Regions from separate parts of the Desulfobaculum xiamenense genome, predicted to be linked through region 2. Evidence: riboswitches for the same ligand, from Rfam matches in the RefSeq annotation. Region 2 holds a riboswitch; the other holds the start of a gene.

Region 1 (4,354 bases), on a different contig from region 2:
CAGCTTTTGACAAATGCACGAGTCTTGAAGGATGCGCAAAAAGCATTGGAAATCGTCGATGCTTCTGATGATAGCGTCACGTTCTGTGTTCCGTTGTATGCAGATACTCCTTTTGTGCATGATGCGTTGGTCGGTGTTAATGGAGCATTTTGGGAAACGATGGAGGCGTTGCATCATCTGGGCAAATTGTCAGCTAATATTGAACTGAGAAATGTCATTCTCTCCCCCAATGTTTCAAGGCTTCAGAAATGGGCAGATTTTGTTTCCAAAAATATGCCTTTTGTGGGGCGTGTGGCTCTAATGGGGATGGAGCCGATTGGCTTGGCAAGAAAGAATATTGAAACCCTATGGGTCGATCCAGTGGATTATCAAGATGAACTGAAAGAAGCCGTTAAAAATTTCGTGAGAACAGGGATTCCTGTGTCAATATTCAACCACCAGCTTTGCGTCGTTCATGAAGTCCTTTGGCAGTATTGTGTTAAATCAATATGCAATTGGAAAGTGAGGTATATTGACATGTGCACAGATTGCATGAAGAAAGAGTTATGCGGGGGGATTTTCTTCGCTGGTGTGGATAAACATAGCAGGGGAATTCAGGCTATAAAATAAATATTAGGGTGAGATTATGATCAAGGCTGGAAAAATGAAAGAAATTGCGCTAGCCGCAATTTTGGCTTCTTCAATAGGTGTAGATGCAGAACAAGGGTATGCGGGGCCGCCTAATCTTGAGGGCATTTCATCAGCCAATCAGCAAGATGATAGTCTTTTTTTTCTAGACTATGCGCAGCCAGACCAAAAATTGATGATTGCAGGGCATCGGAGCCATCGAAGTCACAGTAGTCACAGGAGCCATAGCAGTCATCGAAGCCATTATTCGTCCTCTGGGGGCTACTATTATAGCCCCGCTCCTAAGTCTCCCGTGAGTCCCAGCCCAATCTATTCCACCCCCAAGGTAGCCAAGGAAAAGCCTGTCTCTGCGCCTCAAGCTGCGCAATATTTAGTGGAGCAAATACAGAGGGGGTTAAAAAAACTCGGCTATCCTGTTGGGGAAGTGGATGGTAAGTTTGGAACTGCGACAAAACGTGCGATTTTGTTGTTTCAAATTGAGCATGGCTTGCCGACAGACGGGATTCCTAGTTCTAGCCTTCTTGAAAAAATCAACGCTACGATAGCCTTAACACCTTGACCCTCTTGGATTGGTTTGTTTTTTGGAATTCAACGGTAGATTGTGGAAATGCGGCCAGTGTTTCCTGTATTACGGGATAAAATAATATTATTGAGTGTCTAAACGGTAGGGGACACATTTAATATTGCGGAAGTAGTAATCTTTTCGTTTTGGATATTTTTAAAAAGTTATTAAGTATATTTTGATGTCTTTCGAATCCGATGCCTTCCAAAAACGTCTGTAATGCATCTCATCAAGTGGTTACTCCTCCAGTATATCTGAGTTGTGAGTTGGCCAGTATTCACGTCCCCGCCCCCCCCCCAATCCGCCCTATGGGCGTTTTCGCGAGAAAAACGCCTTGGCGGGGTGTGTCCGCGTGGTGACGAAGTGGTGGGGAGGCGTTGCCAGTGTTGCCTCGCGGGGTGGAGAGGGTACGACGCTATGCGAGGATATCCCCGAAAATCGCGGCATTTCGGCCTTGAATGGGGTGGGGGTTTTTGCTAGTACCGCGCACTCGATTGCTTGAAGACTTCAGGTGCGCCAGACCGGGCGCGCGAGGGAATCCGGTGCGAGTCCGGAGCGGTTCCGCCGCTGTGATTTATCCGTCTTCGATACGTCCTTTTGGGGCGTTTTGAAGTGGAATGAGCCAGCCACCCAGCCTGAAGCGTTCCCGTCCGGGGCGGATGCATGTCCGCCGAACCGAACGGGAATCGTTTCCATCCAACCTGCCCGCGGCCATGTCACGGATGTGCCGCCGGGAACAAAGATCATGGCATGACGGCTTTTCGGCCGCAGTGACCGCAGCGGACTCTTCCCTTGCGGCCTTGCGTGCCTCTTGTGCTGTCAGCGGAGACCCGATGCCCAAACAGATTCTCAAACGCGACGGATGTCTTGAAACCTGGTCCACCGACCGCATCGCCGGTGCAATCCTCAAAGCCCTCAATTCGAGCGGCATCAAGGACCCGCTGCTTTCCAAGCGCCTCGCCCGCAAGGTGCAGGAGAAGATCGACGCCGACGGCGTCGAGGTGCCCGAACAGGAGTACGTGCAGGATACCGTCCAGCAGGTGCTCATGGAGGCCCGCCTGTACGGCGTGGCTGAGCGCTACATCATCTACCGCGAGAAGCGTCGCGAGCTGCGGAACCAGAATCAGGCCTACATCGACATCTCCAAGATGATCGAGAGCTATCTCGACCGGTCCGATTGGCGCGTGAACGAGAATTCGAACATGGTCCATTCCTTCCAGGGCCTCATCCTGCACATGGCCGGTTCCGTTCAGGCGCGCTACGTGCTGGAGAAGTACCCCGAGGAAGTGAGGCAGGCCCATAATCACGGTTATTTCCACCTGCATGACCTGTCCTTTGGTCTTGCGGGCTACTGCTCCGGCTGGAGCCTTCGCGACCTGCTGCTGGAGGGCTTCAACCTCAAGGGCCGTTGTTCCTCGACCCCGCCCAAGCATTTCGATGCCGTGTGCGGACAGATGGTGAACTTCCTCGGTACGCTCCAGAACGAGTGGGCCGGTGCGCAGGCTTTCAACAACGTGGACACCTATCTCGCTCCCTTCGTGCGCCACGACAACCTGTCGTACCACGACGTGAAGCAGCAGATGCAGAAGCTCCTGCATAATCTGAACACCACGTCGCGCTGGGGCGGGCAGAGCCCGTTCACCAACTTCACCTTCGACTTCGTGCCGCCCAAGCACATGGCCAACGAGGCCGTCATCCTTGGCGGCAAGCTCATCGACTCCACCTACGGCGAGTATGCCGAGGAGATGGAGATGATCAACCGCGCCTTCCTCGAAGTCATGTTCGAGGGCGACGCCGACGGCCGCATCTTCTCCTTCCCGGTGCCGACCTACAACGTCACCGACGACTTCCCGTGGGAGAGCGAGGCTGGCAAGCTGCTGCTCAAGATGACCGCCCGCTATGGCGCGCCGTACTTCCAGAATTTCATCAACTCGGACCTGAATCCCGAGGACGTGCGTTCCATGTGCTGCCGCCTGCAGATGGACCTGCGCGAAATCCGCAAGAAGACCGGCGGTCTCTTCGGCGCGGGCGACCTGACCGGCTCCATCGGCGTGGTCACGCTCAACCTGCCCAAGCTGGCCTACCTCGCCAACAACGAGGAGGATTTCCTCGACCTCGTCACCGAGTACGCCACCCTTGCCAAGGATTCCCTCGAATTCAAGCGCAAGCTGGTCACCGCTAATCTTGAGGCGGGCATGTTCCCGTTCTCGCGCCGCTACCTGAAGAATGGCTACAAGGGCCACTTCTCCACCATCGGCGTCATCGGCGGTCACGAGGCGTGCCTGAACCTGCTCGGCAAGGGCATCGAGACCGAGTCCGGCCTGCGGCTCATGCGTCGCACGCTGGAGCACCTGCGCAAGCTTATCGTCGATTTCCAGGAGGAAACCGGCAACCTCTACAACCTCGAAGCGACCCCCGGCGAAGGGACCTGCTACCGCCTCGCCAAGATCGACAAGAGCCTGTACGAGGACATCCAGACCTCCGGCCACGACGTGCCGTACTACACCAACTCCACGCTTTTGCCCGTGGGCATCACCGATGACGTCATCGAGGCTCTGGAGCATCAGGACCAGCTCCAGACCATCTACAATGGCGGCACCGTGTTCCACACCTTCCTCGGCGAGGCCGCGCCCAGCGAGGAGAGCGTGAAGAGCTTCCTCATCCGCGCCATGGGCAACACCAAGATTCCCTATATCTCGGTGACGCCCACCTTCTCGGTGTGCAAGGACCACGGCTACATCTACGGCGAGCACTTCTCCTGCCCCACCTGCGGAGAGGAGACCGAGGTCTACACCCGCGTGGTCGGCTACTACCGCCCCGTGAACCGTTGGAACAAGGGCAAGCAGGAGGAGTACCGGGACCGTAAGGAATACTCCATGAACTCCTTCTGCGTGCGCGCGTAGCCCGCATCCGCACGGTGTGGACCTGCGGGGAGGCAATGCCATGATTCTCAATTCCCAACAGCTCACGGCGCTGCGCCAGCGCAACGACGAGGAGCTGCGCAAGGGGCAGTACGCCAAGCACGGCTACCCCGCGCACACCATCCGCGATCTGCTCCAGACCGTGGAGGCGCTGAAGAAGGAAAAGAAGAAGTGGCAGCGTCTGGCCACAGCGCGCGGCGAGGCGCTGGACGCCATCCGGGATCTCGCAGTGCGCAATGGTGGT
Region 2 (4,354 bases):
GCGGGGTGCACAGCACGCAGAGCGTGGAGCTGGCCGTCTTCGATGCCTCGGGCGCGCGCGTGGCCGCAAGCGCATCAGCCCTCCCCACACGCCTCGCTCCCCCGGCGGACGACGGAACCTTTTCCGCCACGGCGGACAACACATCCTTCCTCGTCCTGGCACACCTCTTCGAGCGCAAAACGAACCCCATCGGCACCATTGCGGCCTTCATCTCGCGAGACGCGCTCATGGGACACGCCCGCGCCATCATCCTCTTCCAGCTCGCCGGTCTTGGGCTCGGCTTTCTGCTGGCCGTCGGCATCTCCATCGCCGCAGGGCGCAGCTTCATCCGCCCCGTGACACGAATCAGCCGCCAGATGTCCGAGATCGCCGACACGCAGGATTTCACGCGCACCATCGATGTCACCTCTGAGGATGAACTCGGGCAGTTGGCCACGTCGTTCAACGACATGGTCGACCGCCTCAACGGCGCGTACCGCGCCCTCGTGCGCTCGCAGGAAGAACTGGAGGAACGCGTCCGCGAGCGCACCGACGACCTGCGCGACATCAACGCCGCGCTGGAGCGCGAAATCGCCGAGCACCGCAACACGGAGGAAGCCCTGCGCATCGCCAAGGCGGCCGCCGAGGAGGCCGTTCGGGTCAAAAGCGAATTCCTCGCCAATGTGAGCCACGAAATACGCACGCCCCTCAACGCCATCATCGGCATGGGCCACTTGATCCGCCGCACGCAGCTCACCGATCGCCAGCGCGACTATCTGGAAAAAATCGACACGGCATCCCATTCCCTGCTCGACATCATCACCAGCATCCTCGACTTCTCGCGCCTCGAAGGCGGCATCATGTCCGTGGACGCCGTGCCCTTCGACCTGAACGACCTGCTGCGCCATCTCGGCGAAGCGCTGGCCCGCAAGGCACAGGACAAGCCCATCGACGTGCTCTTCGATACGCCACCGGACCTGCCGTCGTCCCTCGTGGGCGACGCCATGAAACTGCGGCAGGTGCTCGACAGCATCACGGACAACGCCATCCGCTTCACGCAGCAGGGCGAGGTGGTCGTCTCCATCCGCACGCTACGTTCGGACGAATCGTCCGTGCTCATGGAATTCTCTGTGCGCGACACCGGCATCGGCATGTCGCAGGAAAAGGCCGCCCGCCTTTTCGCCCCCTTCACGCAGGGTGACCAGACCCCCACGCGCAGGCACGGCGGGGTGGGCATCGGCCTTGCCCTGTCGCGGCGGCTCGTCGAACTCTGCGGCGGAGAAATGCGCGTGGACACCGCGCCAGAGCGCGGCACCACCGTCACCTTCACCATTCCCCTCCTGCCGGGCGCGACGACAGTACGCCCGGAACGACTGCCCGACACGAACTGCCCACACAGGGCGCTCATCGTCGATGATAGCCCGACGGCGCGCCTCATCCTCGCGAATCTGCTCGAAGACATGGGGCTCGAAACGCAGCAGGCCGAAACGGCGACCGAGGCCCTCGCAAGCCTACGCAAGGCAGACGGCGGGCCAACCCCCTTCGACATCGTCATCCTCGACTGGCTGATGCCCGGCATGGACGGTATCGACGCCGCCCGGGCCATCCTCGACGACACGACACTCGACAATCCGCCACATGTCGTCCTCGCCACGGCCTTCCCCCGCGAAGCCCTCGCCCAGCGCGCCCCGGACCTCGCGCTAGACGCGGTACTGATCAAGCCCATCACCCCGACGGCCCTGCGCGATGCCATTTCGGAGCTGTGCGCCCACGCGCAGCCCCGGCCCCCGTCTGGCGCACAGGACGCGCTACGGGCTCCGGCCTCGACGCATGGAGAGCATCCGCAGGCCCCCGTGGTCAGCGTCGAAACGCTGGCTCTCCCGGACGTGCTGCCCGGCGTGGACATCGCCCTCGGCATTCGCCGCACGGCTGGAAATCGCGAAGCCTACCGCGCCCTGCTCGCGCGGCTCGTCTCCGAACACGCCACGACGATGAACCGCCTACGCGACGCCATCCGCATGGGCACCATGGGCGAGGCGCGCCGACTCGCCACCTCCCTTGCGGTGCTCGCGGAAAACGCGGCAGCCTTTGCACTCCACACCGCCGCGACCGACCTGACGCAGGCCCTGCGCGACGGACGCGATCCTAAGCCGCTCCTCGAACGGCTGGAGGAGTGCGTAAAGCCGCTGGGCGCAGCCCTCACCGCCGACGGACAACGCCTGCAAAAAACCGCCAGACACAACGCAGGGGACGACAGCCCCGACGCGCTGCGTCTGGCCATGATCGAGGAGCTTCTTCCGCTGCTTGCGCAGCGCAAACCCACACGCTGTCGCCCCCTGCTCGAACGCGTGGAAGCCGAGGACTGGGGCGCGGAGATGGCCCCCCTCGCCGAGCGCCTCGTCTTTGCCGCACGCAGCTTCCGATACGACGAAGCCATCCGCGCGGCCCACGAGCTATCGCAACGCCTATTGCCAGCCGAAGAACCACCGCAACCTTGACACGTTGCGGCGCGTCATGCTCTTGTCATCTGTTGGGTCGCATCCGCTTGCGGACGGCGACACCTGTTCCCGCGGGTCCCCACTGGGGGGATAATTGGGAAGTCCGGTGAAAGACCGGCGCTGGCCCGCAACCGTAAGGGGGGACGAAAGCCGCAATGGCCACTGTCTACGGCGCACCGCGAAGGCGGACGCTACGATGGGAAGGCGCGGCGAGTAGGACGATCCCCAAGCCGGGAGACCAGCCCGCGGGAGTGTGTAGTTCACGGCTTCGAGGCTGAGCCATGGCACAAGGGATGACGGGTACGCCATGCCCGGAGTTGAGCGTCCCCTGCCGAAAATATCACACCCCTCGAAGCCTCCTCTTCGCCTGCATGAAGAAGGAGGTCTTTTCATGCGCTTCGTTCCCGCCGCACTGCTTGCGGCCTGCCTGTTCCTTCAGCTCCCGGCCTTCGCGGCCAACGCGGCCGAACCCGAGGCCGCCAAGGCTCCGGTCTTCGAGATGGACGAGTACGTCGTCACCGGCACCTCTTCCGCTACGCAGATCCGCGACATCGCGAAAAACGTCACCGTCATCACCCGCGAGGACATCGAGAAGTCCTCGGCGCAGAACCTCGTCGATCTCCTCGGTCGCGAGCAGGGCCTCACCGCCCGCCACAACTTCGGCACGGACTCCTGGGCCGCCATCGACATGCGCGGACAGGGCGACGGCGCACCCACCAACGTCCTCGTGCTCGTGGATGGCCATCGCCTGAACACCACGGACCTGCGCTCGCCCGACCTGACCACCGTCGCCCTCAGCCAGATCGAACGCATCGAGATCGTGCGCGGACCGGGCAGCGTGCGCTACGGCAACAACGCCATCGGCGGCGTCATCAACATCATCACCAAGAAGGGACGCGGCGTGCCCTCCGGTGGCAGCCTGCGCGCGCAGTACGGCTCCTACGCCACCAGCGATCTGAGCGCGAACCTGCACGGCTCCAAGGACGCCCTGAGCCTCGCCGCCAGCGCCGCGTGGCACGAGTCCGACGGCTACCGCGACAACAACGAGCTCGACCGCAAGGACCTCTCCGTGGCCCTCGGCTTCGATCCCTCCGACAATGTCTCCCTCGGCCTGACCCTTCTGGCCCACGAGGACGAATACGGCATGCCCGGCGGCGTTGCCGCCGCCAACGCCGATGACCGCGACCTGCGCACCGGCGCAAGCTCCCTCACCGACCATGGCGAAACCCGCGACCAGCGCGTGATGGGCAACGCAGACTTCGACTTCGGCTCCGCAGGCACGCTGGCCACCACCCTCGGTCTGCGCCACCGCGAGAATCCCTACGTCTGGTATAGCGCCTCCAAGATCGAGGAAGACACAGTGGACTTCTCCGCCGCGCACACCCTGCCCTTCGACCTCCTCGGCCGCGAGCATTCCGTGACCGCCGGCGTGGACGGCTTTAGCACGGGCTACGAGCGCACCAGCGGCTCCTCCACGGCCATCGACGCCGACGTCACCAGCCTCGGCGGCTTCATGCAGGGCACCTTCGCCCTCACCGAGGACCTCTCCTTCCAGATCGGCGGACGCTACAACTCCTTCCGCACCGAAGGCACCTTCAAGGGCAATGACGTCGAGCGCATGTGGAACAAGACCGTGTACGACCTCGGTCTGGTCTACTCCCTTGGCGAGATGGGTAGCGTGTACGCCACCCACGCCACGGGCTACCGCACGCCCTGTGTGGACGAGCTGGGCAAGGCCGTCTCCGGCCTCAAGCCCCAGAGCACGAAGAACTACGAGATCGGCACCCATCTGAAGCCGCTGGACAACCTGTCCTTCTCCGCCGCCGTCTTCCGCGTGGAGAACGAGGACGAAATCTACTATGACGGAACCGCGATGG

The links. Region 2 has a riboswitch for cobalamin ahead of GGQ74_RS08865 (TonB-dependent receptor). Riboswitches for the same ligand answer to the same signal wherever they lie in the genome.
Region 1: linked by a shared signal. The riboswitch ahead of GGQ74_RS04125 (ribonucleoside triphosphate reductase) and the one ahead of GGQ74_RS08865 (TonB-dependent receptor) in region 2 are both predicted to bind cobalamin.

What each region holds. Positions count from the first base shown of each region.
Region 1 covers NZ_JAATJA010000001.1:911,650-916,003, reverse strand. The annotation lists gene hxsC (His-Xaa-Ser system radical SAM maturase HxsC) at 1-609, shown strand, start outside; gene GGQ74_RS04130 (peptidoglycan-binding protein) at 626-1,186, shown strand; cobalamin riboswitch at 1,682-1,842, shown strand; gene GGQ74_RS04125 (ribonucleoside triphosphate reductase) at 2,023-4,092, shown strand; gene GGQ74_RS04120 (hypothetical protein) at 4,133-4,354, shown strand, end outside.
Region 2 covers NZ_JAATJA010000002.1:217,185-221,538, reverse strand. The annotation lists gene GGQ74_RS08870 (ATP-binding protein) at 1-2,477, shown strand, start outside; cobalamin riboswitch at 2,534-2,738, shown strand; gene GGQ74_RS08865 (TonB-dependent receptor) at 2,869-4,354, shown strand, end outside.